Linked DNA regions of Sphaerotilus montanus. The protein of the gene in region 2 interacts with the protein of the main gene of each other region in a pairwise test. Links are inferred from orthologs where the notes say so. Each region holds a gene or a part of one and is shown on either strand. Other genes may lie near its edges. The genes, in order: ligA and leuS.

Region 1 (11,667 bases), 2.7 Mb from region 2 along the record:
GTGTGCCTGCATCGCGGCGACACTGCGCGGCCATGCTGAACCTGCTTCAACCCCTGCTCAACCGACTGCCGGTGGTCTCGCCCGGCAGCCGCTCGCTACGCCGCCACCTGCTGGCCTGGCTGCTGCTGCCGCAACTCGTGCTGTGGCTGGCGGCCGCAGCCGTGACCTACAACGTGGCCGTGCGCTACGCCGACCGGGCCAACGACCACGGGCTCTACCTGTCCTCGCGCGCGCTGGCGCGACAGGTCAAGCCGATCGACAGCGGCCTGTTCGTCGACTTCCCGCGCGCCGCCAAGGACATCATCGAGGCCGACCCGGACGACCGCGTCTACTACATGGTCAGCAGCCCGCCAGGCGAGTTCATCCTGGGCAACCACAAGCTGCCGCCCCCCCACCAGGCCGTCACGCTGCGCCCGGACCGACCGACGTTCTACGACGGCCAGGTCGAGTCGCCGGACGGCATGGTGCAGGTGCGCGTGGCCGCCATCCTGCTGGACTACGGGGACCCGAACCAGCAGCGCCAGATGATGGTCCAGGTCGCCAAGAGCCGTGTCAGCCGCGAAGCGCTGGCACGCGACATCCTCATCGACACGGTGCTGCCCCTGTCGCTGCTGGTGCTGGCCATGTCCGGGCTGGTCTGGGCCGGTGTGCGCACGGGGCTGGCGCCGCTGGCACGGCTGCGTGAAGCGGTCAGTGGCCGCGGACCGAACGATCTGGCACCGATCGAGCTGCACTCGGCCCCCGAGGAAGTGCGCGACCTCGCCGCGGCCGTCAACACGCTCCTGGCGGCCGTGCATGCCTCGGTGGTCGAGCAGCGGCGCTTCATCAGCGACGCGGCCCACCAGCTGCGCACGCCGCTGGCCGGGCTGAAGAGCCAGTCCGAACTGGCCCTGAAAGAGACCATCGACCCCGCACTGCGCGCACGGCTGGAGATGGTGCGCGAAAGCGCCACGCGCAGCGCCCACCTCGTCACCCAGCTGCTCACGCTCGCGCGGGCCGAGCCGGAGTCGCTGGCCACGCTCGGCCGCAGCCGCTTCGACCTGCGCCGGCTGGTGCAGGACCTCACGGCCGAGCTGGTCCCCCGCGCCCTGAACGACGGCATCGACCTCGGACTGGACGACGACGGGCACAGCGATGACCTGCCGGAACCGGCGGTGACGATCGAAGGCAACGCGCTGTTAATCCGTGAAGCCATCGTTAATGTGATCGACAACGCCATCCGCTACGCCGGACGGGGCAGCGAGATCACCGTGCGGGTGCGCGAGGAGCCGGCCATCGACAGCGATCAGCCGCACATGGCGGTGGTCGAGGTCGATGACACCGGCCCCGGCCTGCCAACACAGATGCACACGCAGGTCTTCGACCGCTTCTTTCGTGGCACGAACGAGGGCCGTGGCTGCGGCCTCGGCCTGGCCATCGTGAAGGAGATCGTCGAGCGGCACCGGGGGCGGGTCCGTGTGGCCTCCCGGCTGCCGCGGGGGCTGCGGGTGGAGATCCGGCTGCCGGCCACCTAGCCTGGGACAGAAGCAGGAGCAGGAGCAGGGCTGCGGCCCGAAGTTCCTTCAGGGATTTCACCTACTGTTAATTTTTTAAATCTTTATTAATCTTCGGACTCGTTCACACCCTCACCACTGATTGAATCCGGAGTGCATATGAAAAAGATGGAGATGACCCGCCGCCACGCGCGCACCCTGCTGGCTGTTGCAGCCGGTCTGACGATGGCCGGCCTGTCCCAGGCGGGCGAAGTCGAAGTGCTGCACTGGTGGACGTCGGGTGGCGAAGCCAAGGCCGCCTCCGCACTGAAGGCCACGCTGCAAGGCAAGGGCCACACCTGGAAAGACTTCGCGGTGGCCGGTGGTGGTGGTGACTCGGCCATGACGGTGCTGAAGTCGCGCGTCGTGTCGGGCAATGCGCCGGCCGCGGCCCAGATCAAGGGCCCGTCGCTGCAAGAGTGGGCCGCCGAAGGCGTGCTGGCCAACATCGACGACGTGGCCAAGGCCGAGAAGTGGGACAGCCTGCTGCCCCCGGTGGTCGCCAACGTCATGAAGTACAAGGGCAACTACATCGCCGCCCCGGTGAATGTCCACCGCGTGAACTGGCTGTGGGCCAACCCGGAAGCCTTCAAGAAGGCCGGCGCCAAGGTGCCGACCAGCTGGGACGAGTTCTTCGTCGCCGCCGACAAGCTGAAGGCCGCGGGCATCATCCCGATCGCCCACGGTGGCCAGAACTGGCAGGACTTCACCACGTTCGAAAGCGTCGCGCTGGGCGTCGGTGGTGCCGAGTTCTACAAGAAGGCCCTGGTGCAGCTGGACCAGGCCTCGCTGAAGAGCCCGACCATGGAAAAAGTGCTGACCACCTTCAAGAAGGTCCACAGCTACACCGACAAGAACGCCCCGGGCCGTGACTGGAACCTGGCGACCGCGATGGTCATCAAGGGTGAAGCCGGCATGCAGCTGATGGGCGACTGGGCCAAGGGCGAGTTCATCGCCGCCGGCAAGGCACCGGGCAAGGACTTCGTCTGCGCCGCCGCCCCCGGCACCGCCAAGTCCTTCACCTTCAACGTCGACTCGTTCGCGATGTTCAAGCTGAAGAACGACGCCAACGTCAAGGCCCAGAAGGACCTGGCCGCCGCGATCATGTCCACCGACTTCCAGGAAGTGTTCAACCTGAACAAGGGCTCGATCCCGGTTCGCCTGAACATGGACCTGGCCAAGTTCGACGACTGCGCCAAGCTGTCGTCCAAGGACTTCGTGGACACCGCCAAGACCGGCGCGCTGGTGCCGTCCGTCGCCCACGGCATGGCCGTTCCGTCGGCAGCCGCCGGCGCGATCCAGGACGCTGTCAGCCAGTACTGGAACAGCGACAAGATGACGGCCGCTGAAGCCATGGCCAAGATCGCCACGGCCGCCCAGACCAAGTAAGCACGCCCGGCACTCGCTGCCACGGCAACCCGAGCCACCGGCCTGAAAACCGGTGGCTTTGTTTTCACTCGCGGGACTCACGACATGGCCTCCCCCAGCGCTGCTGCGCGCCTGGATCACTGGCTGCCCCGGATCGTTCTGGCGCCCAGTTTCATCCTCTCGTTTCTCTTCATCTACGGCCTGATCGCCTGGAACGGCTACCTGTCGGTATCCGCTTCGCGACTGCTGCCCAATTACGAATATGTCGGCTTCCAGCAGTACGTGACGCTGTTCGCGTCCGAGCGCTGGATGGTCGCGCTGAAAAATCTCGGCATCTTCTCGACGCTGTTCATCGGCTGCTCGATGGCGGTCGGCCTGCTGCTGGCGATCCTGCTGGACCAGAAGATCCGCGTCGAAGGCGTGCTGCGCACGGTGTACCTCTACCCGATGGCGCTGAGCTTCATCGTCACCGGCACCGCCTGGAAGTGGATCCTGAACCCTGGCCTGGGCATCGAGCACCTGATGCACCAGTGGGGCTTCGAGAACTTCACCTTCGACTGGCTGGTCAACCCGGACTACGCGATCTACACCGTCGTCATCGCCGGCGTCTGGCAGAGCGCGGGCTTCGTGATGGCGCTGTTCCTGGCCGGCCTGCGCGGCATCGACGACTCGATCATCAAGGCAGCGCAGATCGACGGCGCGACGCTGCCGCAGGTCTACTGGCGCATCATCATCCCGAGCATGCGACCGGTGTTCTTCAGCACGCTGATGGTGCTGGCGCACATCGCGATCAAGAGCTTCGACCTGGTGATGGCGCTGACGGCAGGCGGCCCGGGCTTCGCGACCGACGTGCCCGCGACCTTCATGTACACGATGGCCTTCACCCGCGGCCAGATCGGACTGGGCGCCGCGTCCGCCACCGTGATGCTGGCGACCGTCGCAGCGATCGTCGTGCCCTACCTTTACAGCGAACTGCGCTCGCAACGCCGCTGAGGCGACGGGAAACGAGGACTCACCATGAAACACGTTCACCGTCTCATCATCTGGTCGCTGCTCGCGCTGTTCGCGGCCTTCTTCCTGCTGCCGTTCTACGTCATGCTGGCCACCTCGCTCAAGGACATGAGCGAGATCCGCGGCGGCAGCCTGCTGTCGCTGCCGGCGGGGCTGAACTTCGCCGCCTGGGGCAAGGCGTGGTCCACCGCCTGTACCGGCACCGACTGCGGCGGCCTGCAGCCCTACTTCTGGAACTCGATGACGATGATCATCCCGGCCGTGCTCATCTCGACCACGCTCGGGGCACTCAACGGCTACGTGCTGACGAAGTGGCGCTTCAAGGGCAGCGAGCTGTTCTTCTCGCTGATGCTGTTCGGCGTGTTCATGCCGCTGCAGGTCGTGCTGCTGCCGATGTCGCAGGTGCTGGGCTGGATCGGGCTGTCGGACTCGGTGTGGGGCCTCGTCTGCGTGCACGTGCTGATGGGCCTGGCATCGACCACGCTGTTCTTCCGCAACTACTACCTGGGCCTGCCGGACGAGCTGATCAAGGCGGCGATGCTGGACGGCGCGGGCTTCTTCCGCATCTTCTGGCGCATCGTGCTGCCGCTGTCCGCACCGATCCTGGTCGTGACGGTGATCTGGCAGTTCACCAACATCTGGAACGACTTCCTGTTCGGGGTCGTCTTCTCCGGCGCGGACTCCAAGCCGATCACGGTGGGCCTGAACAACCTGGCCAACACCTCCAGCTCGGTCAAGGAATACAACGTCGACATGGCCGCCGCGATGATCGCCGCGCTGCCGACGCTGTTCGTCTACGTCGTCGCTGGCAAGTATTTCGTGCGTGGCCTGACCGCCGGCGCCGTCAAGGGTTAAGAGGATCTATTCATCATGGGCGCACTTTCCATCCGCAACGTCCGCAAGAGCTACGGCGAGACGCACATCCTCAAGGGCATCGACCTCGAGATCGACAAGGGCGAGTTCCTGATCCTGGTCGGGCCGTCCGGCTGCGGCAAGTCGACGCTGCTGTCGATGATCGCCGGCCTCGACTCCCCCACCTCCGGCACGATCCACATCGGTGACCGCGACGTCACCCACGAGCTGCCGAAGAACCGCGACATCGCCATGGTGTTCCAGAGCTACGCGCTCTACCCGAACATGAACGTGGCGGAGAACATCGCCTTCGGCCTGGAGATGCGCAAGGTGCCCAAGCCCGAGCGCGAGAAGGCCGTGGCCCGCGTGGCCAAGATGCTGCAGATCGAGCACCTGCTGGCCCGCAAGCCGGGCGCCCTGTCCGGTGGTCAGCGCCAGCGGGTGGCGATGGGCCGCGCACTGGCCCGCGATCCGCTGCTGTTCCTGTTCGACGAGCCGCTGTCCAACCTCGACGCCAAGCTGCGCGTCGAGATGCGCGCCGAGATCAAGCTGCTGCACCAGCGCACCAGGACGACCACCGTCTACGTGACCCACGACCAGGTCGAGGCCATGACGCTGGGCGACCGGATCGCGGTGATGAAGGACGGCGTGGTGCTGCAGTTCGGCTCGCCGGACGACATCTACGCCCGCCCCGCCACGGTGTTCGTCGCCGAGTTCATCGGCTCGCCGGCCATGAACATGGTGCAGGCGCAGGCTGGCGCGCAGGGTGTCGTGGCCCAGGGCGTTACGCTGCCGACCAGCGCCGCGCAGCAAGCCGCCACGAAGCCCGGCCAGAAGGTCATCTACGGCCTGCGTCCCGAGGCGCTGAACTTCGCCGACAGCGGCGTGGCCGGCGAGATCACCATGCTGGAGCCGACCGGCCCGGAAACCTATGTCAGCGTCCAGACGGCGGCCGGCATGCTGGTGGTGCGCTCGCCGGGCAAGGTGCTCTACCAGGTGGGGGACCGCGTCCACCTGGCCTGGGGCACGCACGATGTGCACCTGTTCGACGCCGAGAGCCAGAAGCGTCTGGCCGACTGAGCCGGATTGACGTAGGCGAGAAACCGACGGCGCGCTACGATGCGCGCCGTCTCCCATTGAAACTCCCCCCTTCGCCCCAGCCTGCCATGACCACTCGCTCGCCCTTTCCCCGTCTCGTGGCCGACGTCGGCGGCACCAACGCCCGCTTCGGCTGGATCGCCGAGGAAGGAGCCGCCATCGACGCCGTGCGCACCCTGCCCTGCGCCGACCACGCCACGCTCGCCGACGCGGTGCGGGCCTATCTGGCCGACCTCGGGCGGGGCCAGCCGGGCTCCATGGGCATGGGCATCGCCAACCCGATCACCGGGGACGAGGTGCGCATGACCAACCACCACTGGCAGTTCTCGATCTCGGGCCTGCAGGTGGAACTTGGGCTGCAGCGGCTGGTGGTGATCAACGATTTCACGGCGCTGGCCTTGTCGCTGCCGTCGCTGCAGCCGCACGAGCTGCGGCAGGTGGGCGGCGGTGCCGCGCGGGCGAACGCGGCCATGGCCCTGATCGGACCGGGGACCGGGCTGGGCGTGTCGGGGCTGGTGCCGGCGGGGACGCAGTGGGTGGCGCTGGCCGGCGAAGGTGGCCACGTCACGCTGCCGGCCACGAACGCGCGCGAAGCGGCGCTGATCGCCCTGCTGGCGCAGCGTTACGGCCACGCCTCGGCGGAGCGGGCCATCAGCGGCGCCGGGCTGGTGGCGCTGTACGACGCGGTGTGCACGCTGGACGGCGTGACGCCGGAGGCGCTCAGCCCCGCCGATGTCACCTCGCGCGCACTGACCGGCCACTGCGCACGCTGCAGCGAGGCGGTGGCGCACTTCTGCGCGCTGCTCGGCAGCGTGGCCGGCAATCTGGCGCTGACGCTGGGCGCGCTGGGCGGGGTCTACATCGGCGGCGGCATCGTGCCGCGGCTGGGCGAGGCCTTCGACCGCTCGGACTTCCGCCAGCGCTTCGAGGCCAAGGGCCGTTTCCAGGCCTATCTGGCGCAGATGCCGGTGTTCGTGATCGATGCGAGCGTGTCGCCAGCGCTGCTGGGCGTGGCGCGGGCACTGGACCAGGAACTCTGAACAAACACAGGACATAAAAAAGCCGCAGCGTCTGCTGCGGCTTTTTTCATGCAAGAACGTGATCAGGCGGGCGTCAATGTGGACGCATATGTAGCCACAGGCTCGTACGGCACGATCTCGGCGGTCCACTTGCCATCGGTCGACTGCTTGACCGTCACCTTGACGGGGAAGGTCAGCCTGTCCTTCTGGATGAAACCAGGGACGTCGTTGTAATTCCAGGTCTTGGTATAGACCTCACCCGACTTGGCAAACGCAATCTGCAGCGTCACGAAGGTCTGGGCCGGAATCGGTGCACGCACCTTGGTGACGGCAACCCAGTAGTTGCCGGTGCGCAGCTTGCTCTCGTCGCAAGATGCGTAGTAGTGCTCCGGTCCGACAGTTCGGCTATCCGCATCCAAGAAGCCAGAGGTGCCGACAAGCGTCGCACCGCCGCCACCCTTGCCGACGTCACCGGTATCGGTGAAGTGCACATAGTCTCCAGACGGCTCAATGACCTGCAGGTCAAAGTCATTCTGGATGTCCTCCATCAGACCCGTGACGGTATTGAGCTTCTGACCAATCGCAGCAGCGGGTACCGCCCACGACAACGTCGCGGTGAAGAAGCCCTGGTTCTGCGCAGGTGTAGGAATGGTCAGCGCCACCATTGAAGCTGTCAGCGAGGATTGGAGCGAAACCGCCGGCAATGTCGACAATTCCTGCTTGAGCACGGTCTTGTCTGTCGGTGAACCCAGCTTCGCGAATGCTTTGTCGGCGAACAACGCGCCTTGCGAGAACGACACCATCAGCAGCTTCTGGCGCTCGGTGTAGAGCGCCTGGGCACGCGCCAGTTGGCGGGCTGCCATCGTCGTGCTGACCTTCAATTCAGCCTCAAGATCGGTGTTCGCCTTGGCCCTCAGGCTGGTGACCGTGGCGGGATAGGCGGAGGTGATCGCCAGGAAGCGGGAGTCGCCGGACTTGGCCGCCAGCACCGACCAGTTGTCGATGCTGCCAGACGCCATGTCCCAGAAGTACTCCCAGTTCTGGGTCAGCGCGCCATCCAGCAGCTTGCGGTACTCGGCAGCCAGCGCCTGGAAACGCGACTCGGTTGCACCACTGGCGGTGCCGGCCGTGCTGTAGAAGGTTTCATAGCGAACCGGCTCGGCCTTGCCCGATGTGGTCGTCGCAGTCTCCGTTGCGCCCGCGTACTTGCCATGGCGCGCGATGCGCAGCGCAGCGCGCTGGGCATCGGCATCCTCGGGCATCGCGAAGGTGCCGTTGTAGTAGGCGACGACGTAACCGCCGTCCGGTTCGCAGATGTTCGACGTCGTCTGCGCCACGCCCAGCGTGCTGGCAGCCAGCAGGCCCAGGCCCAGCGCGGTGCCCGTCAGCGGGCGGATGAATGCGGGGGTATTGCGGCGATCAGACACAGCCGTCTCCTTGGGGTGCACGAACGACGGTGTCATTGACCAGCTCGACATACGAGAGGTACGCCTTGACGCGGGCATCGGTGTTGACCGTCACGCGGCGCAGGTCCGCCACGGCCTTGTAGCCAGCCTCGATCGACGGCGCCTTCTGCATGATGCATTCCACCGCATCGCTGGACGCCAGACGCGCCGCACGCACCGCGGCATCATCCGTCAGCGTCACGGTCAGCACGCTCTGGTAGGCCTTGGCCAGCTGGGCCGCCGCTTTCGGCAGATCGCCAGAATAGGCGGTCTGGGCGCCGATCCACGCCGTGACGTCGTCGCGCACACCGTCGCCATTGGCATCGGTCCCCGCCACTGCAGTGGAGCGGTCCAGCGACAGCACGGCGCCGCCGGTCTGCAGCTTGGTCATCACGGCCGTGGTCGATTCAGCAGGCGCCTCAGCAGCACCACCACCACCGCCTCCACCACCGCACCCTGTCAGCACACCCAGGGCCACCAGCCCCAGGAGTCGAGTTGTCTTGTTCAGCATCGATTCCACGCAATATAGGTTTAGGTCTTGTCGCGTCGAACAGTCTCGCCAGATGAGCCACCCATGCCCTGCATGGCCAACTGGTCCAGCGGATCCTGCTGCCCGACGAAACACATTCTCGAACCGGCGTAGAACCGAACACACCCTCTATTCAGGTGGTCATGAATTGAACATTTTCATTATTGCGAATTAAGCAGCATTCGGCACCCCGGCCGCCACGCGGCCGGGGCCGATCAGCGCCAGCAAGCCCGCCTCGTCCAGGATGGACAGACCCAGCGCCTGAGCCTTTTCCAGCTTGGTACCCGCCTCGGCCCCCGCGACCACGTAGTGCGTCTTCTTCGAGACCGAGCCACTGACCTTGCCCCCGGCGGCCTCGATCAGGTCCTTGGCCTCGTTGCGCCCGAGCGTGGGCAGCGTTCCGGTGAGGACCAGGGTCAATCCGGCCAGTGGCTGCGGCCCGGCGTCAGGCACCCCGTCGTGCTCGTCCCAGGTCAGACCGCAGGCGCGCAGCTGTTCGACCACCTCGCGGTTGTGCGGCTGGTCGAAGAAGGTGCGCAGGCTTTGCGCCACCACCGGGCCGACGTCGGCCACCTCGGTGAGCTGCTCGACCGTGGCGTCCATCAGGCGGTCGATATTGCCGAAATGGCGGGCCAGGGCCTTCGCGGTGGCCTCGCCCACGTGCCGGATGCCCAGTGCGTAGAGAAAGCGCCCCAGCGTCGTGTGCCGGCTCTTCTCCAGTGCATCGACCAGGTTCTGCGCGCTGCGCTCGCCCATGCGGTCCAGCGCCGCGAGCTTGGCCACACCGAGCGTGTACAGCTCCGGCAAGGTGCGCACGATGCCCGCATCGACGAGCTGCTCGACGACCTTGTCGCCCAGCCCCTCGACGTCCATCGCGCGCCGGCCAGCGTAGTGCAGGATCGCCTGCTTGCGCTGCGCCGGGCAGAACAGACCGCCCGTGCAGCGCCAGTCGGCCTCGCCCTCCTCGCGCACGATGTCGCTGCCACAGACGGGGCAATGGCCGCCGAGGCGCCTGTACAGATCAAACGGCTCGCCCGCGTCGGCCGGCCGGCGCTCCAGCACGACGCCGACCACTTCCGGGATCACGTCGCCGGCCCGCCGCACGATGACGGTGTCGCCCGTGCGCACGTCCTTGCGGCGCGTCTCGTCCTCGTTGTGCAGCGTGGCGTTGCTCACCGTGGTGCCACCCACGAAGACCGGCTCCAGCTTGGCCACCGGGGTGAGCTTGCCGGTGCGGCCGACCTGGATGTCGATCTCGCGCACGGTGGTCATCTGTTCCTGCGCCGGGTACTTGTGCGCCACCGCCCAGCGCGGCTCGCGGCTGACGAAGCCGAGTTGCCGCTGCAAGGCCAGGTCGTCCACCTTGTAGACCACGCCGTCGATGTCGAAGGGCAGCTGGTCGCGCTGCGCACCGATGCGCTGGTGGAAGGCCGCCAGACCGTCCGCGCCCACCACCACGGCCCGCTCGGCGCACACCGGCAGGCTGAAGGCATCCAGCGCATCGAGCACCCCGCTGTGCGTGCCCGGCAGCGCCCAGCCCTGCACCTCGCCCAGCCCGTAGGCGAAAAAGCTCAGCGGACGCTCGGCCGCCAGCGCCGGGTCGTGCTGGCGCACCGCACCGGCGGCGGCGTTGCGCGGGTTGACGAAGGTCTTCTCGCCCTTGTCGCCACGCGCGATGCGCTCGCGCTGGCGTTCGTTGAGCCGGTCGAAGTCGTCACGGCGCATGTAGACCTCGCCACGCACCTCCAGCACGGCGGGAAGGCCACCCGGCCCGTCGCGCAGGCGCAGCGGAATCTGGCCAATGGTGCGGATGTTCTGGGTGACGTCCTCGCCGCTTTCGCCGTCGCCGCGGGTGGCGGCCTGCACCAGCACGCCGTCCACATAGCGCAGGTTGATCGCCAGCCCGTCGAACTTCAGCTCGCAGGCGTAGCGCAGCGGCGGCGCATCCTCGCCCAGCGCCAGTTCGCGCCGCACACGGGCATCGAAGGTACTGGCGCCGGTGGCCTCGGTGTCGGTCTCGGTGCGGATCGAGCGCATCGGCACGGCGTGGCGGACCGCGGCGAATCCGTCGAGCACCTGCCCGAGCACCCGCTGCGTCGGGGAATCCGCGGTGCGCAAATCCGGGTGCGCGGCCTCGATCGCCTGGAGCTGCTGGAACAGGCGGTCGTACTCGGCGTCGGGGACTTCCGGCGCGTCGAGCACGTAGTAGCGGTGGGCGTGGTGGTGCAGTTGCCGGCGCAGTTCGGCGGCCAGCTCGGCCGGCGAGGCCACCGCCTGCAGGGTCTGCGAATCGGGGCCGGAGGAGAGGTCCGGCGGCGACGAGAAGAGATCGGTTTGCGACATGCGCGCCAGTGTAGGCGCGCGTCCGCGGCAGGTGAATCCGGCGGTCGCCTAGCTGAACAGGCGCCGCGCCGCGGGCGAGCCTGCCGCCAGCTCGTATTCCGCCAGCTTGGCGTACAGGCCGTCCAGATCCTCGCGGATCAGCGCAAACGCCCCGGCATTGAGCGCGCGGCCCTCGTCGTCGTTGACGTCGGCATCCAGCGCGATGGCCAGCGCCTGACCGGAAGCGCACCAGGCATTGAAGGGCTGCTCGGCCTGCGGCGTCTGCGGCACGTCGAACACCAGCGACATCTCGGACACCCAGGACTGGTCCGGATCCTCGGCCAGCGCGGCCTGGGCATCGAACACCAGCGCCAGCACCGGCGGCGCATCCTCTTCGCGGCCCGGCAGGATGAGCTTGCCCGGCACCGGCCCGCTGACGAAGCCGTGGCGGGCCGCGTGCTGCTGGATCCAGCTCACCGGCCACTGGCCCT
Region 2 (12,564 bases):
GCCTGATCGACACGGCCGTGCTGCGGCAACTGCCGCGTGGCGCGGCGCTGGTGAACCTGGCCCGCGGTGCGCACGTGGTGGACGCCGACCTGCTGGCCGCGCTCGACGACGGCCACCTCGGCCATGCCGTGCTGGACGTGTTCCACCAGGAGCCGCTGCCGGCCGGTCACCGCTACTGGACCCATCCCGCGGTCACCGTGCTGCCGCATGTGGCGGCGCAGACCGACGCGCGCTCGGCCGCTCGGATCGTGGCGCAGCACCTGGCCGCCTGGCGCCGTGGCGAGCCGCTGGTGCACCAGGTGGACCGGCGCACCGGCTACTGAAGCACGGTCCCTGCGCGGATCAGAGCATCTGCGCGAAATCGGTGTCGACGTGCAGCGCCTCGTTGGACGGCGCCTCCCAGCGGCGCACCCAGCCGAGGAACTCGGCGGACGGCATCGGGCGGCCGATGCCATAGCCCTGGCCCTCGTCGCAGCCCAGCCGCGCCAGCAGCGCCCAGGCCTTGTCGGTCTCCACACCCTCGGCCACCACGGTCAGCCCGAGGTTGTGCGCCAGCCCGATGGTGGACTGCACGATGCGCGCGTCGTCCAGATCGCGCTCCATGTTGGTGACGAAGCTGCGGTCGATCTTCAGCTCGTCGACCGGCAGCCGCTTCAGGTAGGCCAGCGAGGAGTAACCGGTGCCGAAGTCGTCGATCGACAGGCGCACGCCGAGTTCGTGCAGCTTCTGGAGCGTCTGCAGCGCCCGCGCCGGGTCGTCCATGATCGCGCTCTCGGTGATCTCCAGGCACAGCCAGGCCGCCGAGACGCGGTGCCGGTCCAGCAGGCCGCGCACGCGGTCCGTCAGCGTGGGATCGAGCAGATCGCGGGTCGACAGGTTGATGCTCAGCTTCATCGACAGCCCCGCCTCCTGCCAGCGCTGCAGCGCCTGCACGCCGGTTTCGAGCATCCAGACCGTGATCTGGCGGATGAAGCCGGTCTGCTCGGCAAAGGGGATGAACTGCATCGGCGGCACCAGCCCGCGCTGCGGGTGCAGCCAGCGCACCAGCGCCTCGCCCCCGAGCACCTGCCCCGTCTTCAGATCCACCTTGGGCTGCACGTACAGGCGCAACTCTTCCTGCTCGATCGCCACGCGCAGCTCGCTCAACAGCGACAGCGAGGCGCTGCTGCGCGTGTCCATCGACGTGTCGTAGACCAGCACGCCCAGCTGGCGGCGCTTGGCGGCGTACATCGCCACTTCGACCAGGCCCAGCAGCGCTTCCGGCTCGGTGGCGTGGTCTGGCGCGAAGGCGATGCCCAGGCTCGCGCTGAGGTCGATGGTGTGGTCGTCGAGCCGGAGGGGCTGGTCGAGCACCGCCAGCAGCGCGTGCGCCACTTCGCGGGCATGGGCCGGTCCCTGGCTGGGCAGCAGCAGGCCGAACTCGTCACCGCTCAAGCGGGCCAGCACCATCCCCGGAAGGCGACAGGCCCAGTCCAGTCGTTGCGCCACCTCGCACAGCAGCCGGTCCCCGAACTGGTGGCCGAGCACGTCGTTCACATGCTTGAAGCGGTCCAGGTCGAGCATCATCACCGCCACCGGCGCCACGCCGCCGGCCACATCGACCTGCAGCCGCTGCCGCAGCACGCTGACGAACTGGGCGCGGTTGGGCAGGCCGGTCAGCGTGTCCCAGTAGGCCAGCCGGGTGATGGTCTGCTCGCGCTGCTGGACCGCCTGGCGGGTCGACTCGAAGGCCTGCGCCAGCTGCACCAGCTCATCACCGACCACCCGCTCGTCGGGCACCCGCACCGGCGTGTCGTAGTCGGCCAGGCTCAGGCGCTCGGCCGCCCGCCGCAGCCCGCGGATCGGCCGGCTCAGGCGCCGCGCCGTCATGGCACCGCCCACGCCGAACACCACCATACCGACCCCCGTGAGCAGCAGCAAGGTGAGTTGCAGCCGCACGAAGGGGGCGAGTGCCTCGTCCACCGAATGCGCCAGCACCAGCCGCAGCGGCGGCGCGGCACGTCCGTCGGACACGCCCGTGTCCAGCACGAACTCGCAGCTGCGCCAGCGGGCACCCGACTCGTGCAGCTCGCGGCCACAGGGACTGGCGGTCGGGTTGGATTCGGCCCGCAGGTCGCTGGCCTGCACGAAGGTGGTCAGCAGGGTATGCGCCGGGGGACCGTCGAGCAGCACCGCACCGCGCAGACCGGTGATGGCGGCGAGCTGCTGCAGCACCGAGCGGTCCAGCACGAAGCCCATCAGCACCCAGCCGACCGTGCGCGGGGCCTTCACCGGCACGGCCACGAGCTGGTAGGCCCGGCCCTCGATCAGCGTCAGGCGTGCGCGCTGCACCGACATGCCGCCCACCGGGTCGGTCATGGCCATGAGGCGGGCCGCGGGCAGCAGCGCCGCCACGCGGCCGATGTCCAGCCCGGTCGCGGCCACCGGGCGCCAGGCCGGATCGGTGTAGATCACCAGCGATGCGCCGATGCGCCGGCCATTGTTTTCCAGCGCATCGCTGAGCGTGTCGACATCGCGGCTGTTCACGGCCGAGCGGAATCCGAAGTCGGAGGCCAGCAGCACCGCCGCCTCGGACAGGCGCTCGGCGCGCTGCTCCAGCAGCCGGGTGAACACGCGCTGGCCGGTCTGCAGATCGTTGTCGATCGCGCGCGTGGCGCTGTCTCCGATCGCACCGTTCACCAGCATCAGGCTGATGCCCTGCACCACGACCAGCAGCAGCAGGAAGGGCCAGACGATGCGCCGCTCCAGCCCGCTCAGGCGCCAGCCGGACAGCCGTGCCATGACCGTGCTCATGGCGCAGCCACCACGGGCAGCTTGACCGTCACGACCACCGCACCGGCCACCCCGACCTTCAGCGCCTGGGCGAGCAGGTCCGTGCCCTCGCGCATCCGGGCATGCCAGGTCAGCAGGCGGTGTTCCCCCGCCGGCACCTCCAGCACGACCCGGCCAGCCGCATCCGTGCGACCGAACAGCGGCGTGTCGACCACCACCACCGTGCCGACCATCTGGTCATGGATGTTGCAGCCGAGCACGACGACGCCCGCGCGGTCGAACACCACGGGGGTCGACGGCCGCCCGTTGTAGAGCTTCAGCTCGAAGGTCCTGGCCGGCGAGAACGAATAGACGTGGTGGCGCACGGTGTCGAGGTTGGGGAAATCGACCGACGTGCCCGTCTGCACCACCAGCAAGCCCGGGTCGAAGGCGCGCTGGCGCTGGCTGATCTCGGCGCGGGTACCGGGGGCCGCCACCCTGGCCACGCTGCCCACCTCGACCGCCACCACCGCCCCGGCCAGCGGCTTGCCCGCCGGGTCCAGGGTCTGCACGGTCACGGCAGCCGCCTGCACCACGCCAGGCAGCCCCAGTCCCACAGCCAGCCGGAGCAGGAGCGCACCCCCGCAACGCCACCACCACGAGTTCAGGAACATCACCATCCTTCGACACGGAAATGCCCTGAGCATCCTCTCGTCGCGGCGGCGCGGAAGTCTGGAAAAGTGGGCCGAATCCCCGGTTGATGCAACCGAGCGCTGGCGTTCAGCCCGTCAGCGCCAGCGGCGGCCCCTTGCGTTGCACGGCCTGCACCGTCAGCAGCACCAGCCGGCGCAGCGCCGCCCACGGCGCGGCCGGCCACTGGCGGTCGGGCACGCCCTTGACGATGCCATCCACCGTGTGGGCGGCGGCGACCAGCGCGGTGAGCGTGGCGGCATCCAGCTGCGGCACGACCCGCTCGAACAGCTTTTCCTTCACGCCCCAGACCCGCGCATCGCGCAGCGCCAGCGGCAGCGGCTTGCCCTGCAGCATGGCGGTGTGCACGCGCTGCAGCCCGCGCAGGTCGTCGGCCAGGGTCCAGTGGACCAGCACGGCCGCCTCGCCCTCGGCCTCCAGCCCGTCGAGCATGCGCAGCGCCCGCGCCACCTGCCCGGCCAGCACCGCCTCGCCGAGCTTGAACACGTCGTAGCGCGCCACGTTCAGCACGGCGGACTCGATCTGGGTCTGTGTCAGCACCGTCGGCGCACCACGCGGATCGGCCGGTGCGTGCAGCAGCGCCAGCTTGCTGATCTCCTGGTGCGCGGCGAGCAGGTTGCCCTCGATGCGGTCGGCGAAGAAGGCCAGTGCGTGCTGCCCCGCCTCGCCGTCCTCGATGCGCAGCCCTTGTGCGGCCAGCCGCTGCGCGATCCACTGCGGCAGCGCGCGGCGCTCGACCGGGTCGATGCGGATGGTCGCGCCCGCGCCGTCCAGCGCGGTGAACCACGCGCTGGTCTGCTGCGTGCGGTCGAGCCTGGGCAGCAGGATGAGCGTCAGGTTGTCGTCGGACAGCGTCTCGACGTAGCGCTGCAAGGCCTCCGAGCCGTCCTTGCCCGGCTTGCCCGAGGGAATGCGGATCTCGATCACGCGCCGGTCGGCGAACAGGCTCAGCGCACTGGCCTCGCCGAGCAGGCCGGACCAGTCGAACTGCGCGCCGGCCACGGTGTGGACGCTGCGCTCGCTGTAGCCGGCGGCGCGTGCAGCGCTGCGGATCGCGTCGGCGGCCTCCTGCGCCAGCAGCGGCTCGTCGCCGTGGATGACGTAGAGCGGGCGCAGGCCCTTGGCAAGCGCCTGCGGAAGCTGGTCAGCGCGCAGTTGCATGGCGGCTCAGCCCGGACCCAGCGCCGCCAGCCGCCGCAGCACCTGCGCCGCCAGATCGGTGTGCATCGAGCGGAACAGCAGCGCGATTTCCTGCTCCTTGGCCAGCGCGCTGGCCTCGCTGTAGCTCACGTCGCGGGTCAGCGTCAGCTCGGCCGGGGCGATCAGCGTGCGGCCGGCAGGCGTGCGGGCCTTGAAGCGCAGGCGGGCGCGCAGCGTCAGCTCGCTCACCTGCCCGGTGGCGGTCGAGGCCGCCGCCACCTGCTCGCGCGCATCCTCCAGCGCGTCGAACACCACATCGGCCTCGGCGGCGGTCGCCGTCAGCACGACGCCGGGGCTGGCGCGCAGTTGCCGGCGCAGCTCGTCGCCCATCGGCGAGTAGGTGTCGAAGCCAGTGAGGTAGATGCGCTTGAGCTGCAGCTCCGGCGGGCGGCGCAGCTGGAAGCCGCAGCCCGCCAGGGCCGCGGCCACCGCCAGCGTGAACAGGCGCCGCCGCATCGCCTCAGACCACCACGTTCACGAGGCGGCCGGGGACGACGATGATCTTCTTCGGCGGCTTGCCTTCGGCGAACTTCGCCACCTCGGCGCTGGCCGCGGCCACGGCTTCGATCGCCGCCTTGTCCGCGCCGGCCGGCACGGTGATCGAACCGCGGGTCTTGCCGTTCACCTGCAGCACCAGCTCGATCTCGTCCTGCACCAGCGCGGCCTCGTCGACCTGCGGCCACGGCGCGTCGAGCAGGTCGCCCAGCGCGGCGGCGTAGCCGAGGTCGGCCCAGAGCTTCCACGTCGTGTGCGGGCAGGCCGGGTAGAGGCCGCGCAGCAGCACCGAGTAGCCCTCGCGCAGCACGGCGGCCGACGCGGCGCTGCCGTCGTGCTTGTAGGCTTCCAGCGCGTTCAGCAGCTTCATGCCGCCGGAGACGACGGTGTTGTATTGCATGCGCTCGTAGTCGTGGCTGATCTGGCGCAGCACCAGATGCACCTCGCGGCGCAGCGCCTTGGCGGCAGCGGGCAGCTCGCCCGACACCTTGCCAGCCGCACCCACCAGCACCGCCTCGTTCTTGGCGGCAAAGCCCCAGACGCGCTTCAGGAAGCGGTGCGCGCCCTCGACGCCCGCGTCGTTCCACTCCAGCGTCTGCTCCGGCGGGGACGCGAACATCACGAACAGGCGCGCGGTGTCGGCGCCGTACTGGTTGATCAGCTCCTGCGGATCGACGCCGTTGCTCTTGGACTTCGACATCGTCGTCATCTCGTAGTCGAGCGGCAGGCCGTCCGCCTTCAACGTGCCGCCGATGGTGACGCCGTGGTCGTTCGTCAGGACGTTGACTTCGTGTTCCCAGTAGTAGCTCTTGCCGCCGCCTTCCGGCTTGCGGAAGAAGGCGCCCTTGAGCACCATGCCCTGCGTCAGCAGCTTGGTGAACGGCTCGTTGATCTTGACCAGCTTCAGGTCACGCATGACCTTGGTCCAGAAGCGGGCGTAGAGCAGGTGCAGGATCGCGTGCTCGATGCCGCCGATGTACTGGTCCATCGGCATCCAGTAGTCGGTGCCGCCGGCGACCATCGCATCGCTGTTCTGCGCGTCGCAGTAGCGCATGAAGTACCACGACGAGTCCACGAAGGTGTCCATCGTGTCCGTCTCGCGCTGCGCGGGTTTGCCGCAGCAGGGGCAGGCGACGTTCAGGAAGTCGGTGCGCTTCTTCAGCGGGTTGCCCGAGCCGTCCGGCACGCAGTCGATCGGCAACACGACCGGCAGGTCGGCGGCCGGCACCGGCACCGCGCCGCAGTCGTCGCAGTGGATGATCGGGATCGGCGTGCCCCAGTAGCGCTGGCGGCTGATGCCCCAGTCGCGCAGGCGCCAGGTGGTCTTCTTCTCGCCGAGGCCCTTGGCGCCGACGAGTTCGGCGACCTTGGAGACGGCCTCCTTGTACGGCAGCCCGTCCAGCGCGCCCGAGTTGACGCACACGGCGCGCTGCTTGTCGCCGTACCAGTCGGCCCAGGCGTCGAGCGAGAACACCTCGTCGCCCGCTTTGACGACCTGCTTGATGGCAATGCCGTACTTCTTCGCGAACGCGAAGTCACGCTCGTCATGCGCCGGCACGCCCATCACGGCGCCATCGCCATAGCTCATCAGCACGTAGTTGCCGACCCAGACCTCGACCTGCGCGCCGGTCAGCGGGTGCGTGACGAACAGGCCCGTGGGCATGCCCTTCTTTTCCTGCGTGGCGAGTTCGGCTTCGGTCGTGCCGCCCTGCCCGCATTCGACGATGAACGCGGCCAGTGCCGGGTTCGTCGCCGCAGCGTGGGCCGCCAGCGGATGCTCCGGCGCCACGGCGCAGAAGGTCACGCCCATGATGGTGTCGGCGCGCGTCGTGAAGACGTAGAGCTTGCCGCCCTGGATCAGCGCGCCATCGGCGCCCGCGATCTCGTGCGGGAAGGCGAAGCGCACGCCCTCGCTCTTGCCGATCCAGTTTTCCTGCATCAGCCGCACGCGCTCGGGCCAGCCGCTGAGGTAGTTCGGGTCTTCCGGGTTCGCGACCGCGCCCAGCAGCTCGTCGGCGTACTGCACGATGTTCAGGTAGTAGCCCGGGATCTCGCGCTTCTCGACCAGCGCGCCGGAGCGCCAGCCGCGGCCGTCGATCACCTGCTCGTTGGCCAGCACGGTCTGATCGACCGGGTCCCAGTTCACGACCTGCGTGCGGCGCTCGGCAATGCCGGCTTCCAGCATCTTCAGGAACAGCCACTGGTTCCACTTGTAGTACTCAGGGTCGCAGGTCGCGACTTCGCGCGACCAGTCGATCGCCAAGCCCATCGCCTGCATCTGCGTCTTCATGTAGGCGATGTTCTCGCGCGTCCACTTCTCGGGCGGCACGGCGTTCTTCAGCGCGGCGTTCTCCGCCGGCAGACCGAAGGCATCCCAGCCCATCGGCATCAGCACGTTGTAGCCCTTCATCCGCAGCTGACGGGTCAGCATGTCGTTGATGGTGTAGTTGCGCACATGGCCCATGTGCAGCTTGCCGCTCGGGTACGGCAGCATCGAGCAGGCGTAGAACTTGGGCTTCGTCTGGTCTTCGGTGACGCGGTAGGCGTCGGCGGCGCGCCAGGCGGTCTGGGCGGCGGATTCGACGGCGGTGGGGTCGTAGCGGTCTGGGAGGCTCATGGCGGCGCGGAACTCGTGGCGGGCGTGCGGGACGCTCAATCTGTGGATTATCGCGTGGCGCGCCCGCCGGAACGGGCCGCGGTCAGCGCAACAGCGCCAGCAGATGGTCGAACACCGACCCGGCCGCGGCCGTGACTGCCATCGCGATCGCGCCCCAGAAGGTCACGCGCCCGGCGCCGGTCCACACGCTGGCGCCCCCGACCTGCGCCGCCAGCCCGCCCAGCACGGCCAGGAACACCAGCGCCGTGCCCGACACCCAGGCGATCACGTGCGGCCCCGCCGCCAGCACCGTGACGGCCAGCGGCAGCGCCGCCCCGACCGCGAAACTGGCCGCAGACGCCAGCGCCGCCTGCACCGGCTGCGCGGCCAGCTCGGTGGACAGGCCCAGCTCGTCGCGGGCGTGGGCGCCGAGCGCGTCGTGGGCCATCAGCTGCGCGGAGACCTCCGCCGCCAGCTCGGGCGTCAGACCGCGGGCGACGTAGAGCCCGGCCAGCTCGCGCTGTTCGGCGACCGGATCGGCGGCCAGCTCCAGCCGTTCGCGGGCCAGGTCGGCCTGCTCGGTGTCGGCCTGCGAGTACACCGAGACGTACTCCCCCGCCGCCATCGACATGGCCCCCGCCACCAGCCCGGCGATGCCGGTGACCAGCAGATCGGCCGAACCGGTGCCCGCCGCCGCGACGCCGACGACGAGGCTGGCGGTCGAGATGACGCCGTCGTTGGCGCCCAGCACCGCGGCGCGCAGCCAGCCGATGCGGTCGGTGCGGTGGCGTTCGCGGTGGCGTTCGTGGCGGGGGCGCAAGGTGGTCATGGGGACTTCCGTGGGAGAACGACGTTGAACGCGCCGAGGATAGGCCCGAACCGTCCCATCACCCCGTCAGTCACATCAACCCGGTGCGCGTGACCGCCGCGCAGCAGGCGTCGGCGTCTTCGGTTGCGTCGGTTTCTTCGGTTTCGGCTCGGGCAGCGCCTCCGCCGTGACGCGCAGCAACCGCGCCAGCGCCTCGCGCTCGTCGATCAGGTCGGACACCTGGAAATGCGGCTTCGCGCCCGGATACGGCGGCCCCATCGCGGCGTCCGGCCCGAGCAGCGCGCGGCCGGCGTCGGTCGGCTTGACGAAGAGCTGGTTGTCGCAGACCAGCGCGACGACCTTGGCGTCCAGGTAAAGCGCGTACTCGCCGAACATCTTGCGGTGGGCGAAGGCACCGAAACCGTGGAGCTGGTCGGCGAGGTGGTCGATGAAGGTGCGGTCGGTGGACATGGGCGGATTCGAGCGCTGGCGGCGGTGGGCGTCAAGCGCATAGGCGCCGGCCATATACGTCGCGGCTGGTGTAGCATCCACCCCGCTCGCACACACTGCGAGCACGGGCTTGGCAGCCCGGAAGACAGGCGCAGACTCAAGCCGCGCCCATCGCGGCTTTTTCACGTCCGTTCAACGTTGTTGACGGCGCGATCTGCGCGCATGGCTACGTCTATGGCGGGCCGTGCGGGAGGGGGCAACCCCTGCCGGTCCTGTCCCGGTCTGCCAACCCGCACGGTCTGCCACCCCTCTCTTGGCAGGGAGGGTGGGCAGTGTCCTGGTCAAGTTATTTCGCACAGCCCGATAGGTTGTGTGATTGCCGATTGATGCTCGAAGGCATTGGGTGGCAAGTTGCCCAGTGTGGAGTGCAGACGCACGCTGTTGTAGAAGCTGACGATGTAGTCGGCGATGTCGCTCGTGGCCTCGGCATGGTTGGCGTAATCGCGCTGCCAGACGCGCTCCATCTTGAGGTTCAGGAAGAAGCGCTCCATCACCGCGTTGTCCCAGCAGTTGCCCTTGCGGCTCATGCTGCCGACCAGGCCGTGTCTGGCCAGCAGCGCCTGATGCGCCGCGCTGGCGTACTGGCTGCCGCGATCCGTGTGGACGATCAAGCCCGGCGCAGGTTGGCGCTGCACGATGGCCAGTTGCAACGCCCGGCACACCAGCCCGGCCTGCATGTCCGGGGCCATCGCCCAGCCCACCACCTTGCGCGCAAACAAGTCCAGCACCACCGCCAGATACAGCCAGCCGCTGCGCGTGCGGATGTAGGTGATGTCGGCGACCCAGGCCTGATCGGGCCGCGTCGGGTTGAACTGTCGGGCCAGCACATTGGGCGAGATCGGCAGCGCGTGTTTGCTGTCGGTCGTGTGCACGAACTTGCGCTTCCACGTCGAGCGCAGACCATGCTGGCACATCAAACGGCGCACGCGGTAGATCCCCATGACGATGCCACGCGAGGCCACCGCCGTGCGCAGCCGTCGGCTGCCGTACGCCCCGCCGCTGGCCGCAAATGCCGCCTTCAGTTGCACGCTGGCCTCGCACACCGCCGGCTGCATTCGGCTGCGCCTGCGGGCCGCGTAGTAGCCCGAGCGGCTGATGCCCAGCACCCGGCAAACCTGCTCCACCACCGCGGCCTTCTCTTGCAGTTGCCCGACGAGCTTGAAGCTCATCGCAGTTCCCGGGCAAAGAAGGCCGATGCTTTTTTTAAAACTTCTACGTCGCCCCGGAGTTGCTTGTTCTCGGCTTCGAGCTGGCGGATGCGCTGGTGCTCCGCCGTCAACGGCTTGCCGATGCCAGGCTGCCCCAGCTGTTCCGCATCGGCCTGTGCCAGCCAGCGCCGCACCGCCGTCTCGCCCAGCTTCATGTCCCGGCAGACCTCGCCAATGCCCAGGCCCTGCGACCGGATCATCTGCACGATCTGCAGCTTGAAGCTCGCGTCAAAGACTCTTCGTTTCGTGTTCGTCACGTTCGTTGTCCAGGTGATTTCCACCTATCGGTGTGTGCGAAATCATTAGACCAGGACAGGCTTCACCGCCGCGGCGTGCAGGGTCGAGGCTTGCCCCTTCGCTCCCTCCTTCCCTCTCTCCGGTCCCTCGGGGAGCGCGGGCGACAAGTCCTCAGTTCGGAAATTTTTCTATCGGGTATTGGCCAGAGGCAGTGGAAGCGACGGCGACGACAGCCACAGCATGGAGGCCCCCCCCGCCCGTCATGCCCGCGCAGGCGGGCACCAACGCACGGTGTGAACGGTGGTTGGTCGAGGTGGGTCCTCGCCTTCGCGAGGATGACGGAGGGGCCGGGGCCAGAGGGGCCGGGGCCGGCGGGGCAAGGGACGGAAGGGCCGGCGACGGAGAGGCCGGGTGGCGCGACAGGGTTGGTCGACTGGCGGTCCCGGTCAGTCGATGCCGACCACCTTGTGCATCTGCACCCCCAGCCGCCACTGCGGATGCGCCATGCAGTAGGCGGCGGTCGCACGGGTGTTTTCGGCCTGCTGCGGGCCGTCCATCGGCTGCAGGAAGAAGTGCGTGAAGTCCAGCGCGGCGAAGCGCTCGGGCCGCGCCAGCAGTTGGGGGTAGACCAGCTTCAGCTCGTCGCCGCGGGTGAGCTGCAGCGCCGCACCCGCCTTGGGGCTGACGCAGATCCAGTCCAGCCCGGCGGGGGCGGGCTGGGTGCCGTTGGTTTCCACAGCGACCTCGAAGCCGCGGGCGTGCAATGCGTCGACCAGCGGCACGTCCAGCTGCAGCAGCGGCTCGCCCCCGGTGCAGACGACGTAGGGCCGCCCGCCCGCACCCGCTGGCCACTGCGCCGCGACCGCGTCGGCCAGCGCTTCGGGCGTCGCGAACTTGCCGCCGCCCTGGCCATCGGTGCCGACGAAGTCGGTGTCGCAGAAGGTGCAGACAGCCGCGGCGCGGTCTTCCTCGCGCCCGGTCCACAGGTTGCAGCCGGCGAAGCGACAGAACACCGCCGCGCGGCCCGCCTGCGCGCCCTCGCCCTGCAGCGTATAGAACAGCTCTTTCACGGAATAGGTCATACCGGCACCAGCTCCTGCGTGGCGGTCGCGGCGATCACGATCGCGCCACAGCCCCGCGTTTCATACAGATCGACGCGGTCGAGTTCCGGCAGCGCCGCGCGGCCCTTGTCCAGCACCCAGCGCGCCAGCGACAGCGCATCCCCGTCCGGCAGGTCGGCGATCTCGTACAGCGGGCGGTGGTCGATGGCCTTGAAGATCGGATCGAACTGCGTCTTCACGTCGCCGAAATCGACCGTCCAGCCCTGCACGGTGTCGAGTTCGGCGCTGAGGTGCAGGCGCAGCGTGTAGGTGTGGCCGTGGAGGGCGCCGAGCGGGCTGCCGGCCGGCGCGTGCTTCAGCCGGATCGCGCTGTCGAGCGTCAGCTCCTTCCAGATGCGGTAGTGCGTGCCGTCGAAGTTGGCGCCGCAGGAGCCGGTCTCGTACACCGTCACCCAGGACAGCTCGGGCAGCAGCGGCTTCAGGCGCTGCCACAGCCAGGCGGAGAGGACCTCGCTGGTGGGGTTCTCCAGCCCGGCGATCTCGTTGAGGCAGTGGTAGTTCAGCAGGGTGTGGAACGGCGCCCAGACCGCATCGATGCGGTCGTAGTCGATGCCGAGGTCGCTGCTGCCGATGTCCTGGTCGGCGTGCAGGATGACCTCGAAGCCGTGGCCGTGCATGCGCCCGCACTTGTGGCCGAGCGGCACGTTGGGCAGGCGGTGCGCGGCCTGGAAGCGGTAGCGGCGCCAGAGGTGGGCGTGGCCGGCGCGGTCGAGGTCGACGCCGGTGTGCGCCGTGCTCTGCACGCCGATCTGCACGATGCCGGGCACGTCGAACGCCGTCTCCAGCCGGGTGCGAATCCAGCGGGCGATGTTCTCGTCGGTCGGCTGGGCGAGGCCGTCGAGGTCGTTGAGCCGGGCGTAGTCGAGCGGCGCGACGCAGGCCTCCATGCGGCGCTGCAGCTCGGCCACCTCGCTGCCCGGAAACGGC

The links.
Region 1: the proteins of leuS (region 2) and ligA interact in binary tests that used the Escherichia coli proteins (3 or more experiments, as listed by UniProt). The link is inferred for Sphaerotilus montanus from one-to-one orthologs.

The regions. Positions count from the first base shown.
Region 1 is NZ_JACCFH010000001.1:4,734,310-4,745,976, forward strand. What follows is about bases 8,612-11,571. They hold ligA (NAD-dependent DNA ligase LigA), read right to left. Parts: upstream 11,198-11,571; coding sequence 9,026-11,197; downstream 8,612-9,025. Other genes in these bases: BDD16_RS21690 (hypothetical protein), read right to left, coding at 8,612-8,836; BDD16_RS21700 (cell division protein FtsZ), read right to left, coding at 11,246-11,571. In the rest of the region: BDD16_RS21655 (sensor histidine kinase), read left to right, coding at 33-1,514; BDD16_RS21660 (ABC transporter substrate-binding protein), read left to right, coding at 1,668-2,921; BDD16_RS21665 (carbohydrate ABC transporter permease), read left to right, coding at 3,006-3,893; BDD16_RS21670 (carbohydrate ABC transporter permease), read left to right, coding at 3,918-4,766; BDD16_RS21675 (ABC transporter ATP-binding protein), read left to right, coding at 4,782-5,843; BDD16_RS21680 (glucokinase), read left to right, coding at 5,930-6,901; BDD16_RS21685 (hypothetical protein), read right to left, coding at 6,964-8,307; more of BDD16_RS21690, read right to left, coding at 8,300-8,611; more of BDD16_RS21700, read right to left, coding at 11,572-11,667. UniProt on the Escherichia coli protein: DNA ligase that catalyzes the formation of phosphodiester linkages between 5'-phosphoryl and 3'-hydroxyl groups in double-stranded DNA using NAD as a coenzyme and as the energy source for the reaction.
Region 2 is NZ_JACCFH010000001.1:2,066,623-2,079,186, reverse strand. Bases 4,923-8,080 are described here. They hold leuS (leucine--tRNA ligase), read right to left. Parts: upstream 7,775-8,080; coding sequence 5,123-7,774; downstream 4,923-5,122. Other genes in these bases: BDD16_RS09425 (VIT1/CCC1 transporter family protein), read right to left, coding at 7,857-8,080; BDD16_RS09435 (LPS-assembly lipoprotein LptE), read right to left, coding at 4,923-5,118. Outside these bases: BDD16_RS09455 (2-hydroxyacid dehydrogenase), read left to right, coding at 1-323; BDD16_RS09450 (EAL domain-containing protein), read right to left, coding at 343-2,793; BDD16_RS09445 (methylamine utilization protein), read right to left, coding at 2,790-3,425; holA (DNA polymerase III subunit delta), read right to left, coding at 3,532-4,623; more of BDD16_RS09435, read right to left, coding at 4,630-4,922; more of BDD16_RS09425, read right to left, coding at 8,081-8,582; BDD16_RS09420 (TfoX/Sxy family protein), read right to left, coding at 8,658-9,032; queE (7-carboxy-7-deazaguanine synthase), read right to left, coding at 10,963-11,598; BDD16_RS09405 (6-carboxytetrahydropterin synthase), read right to left, coding at 11,595-12,564.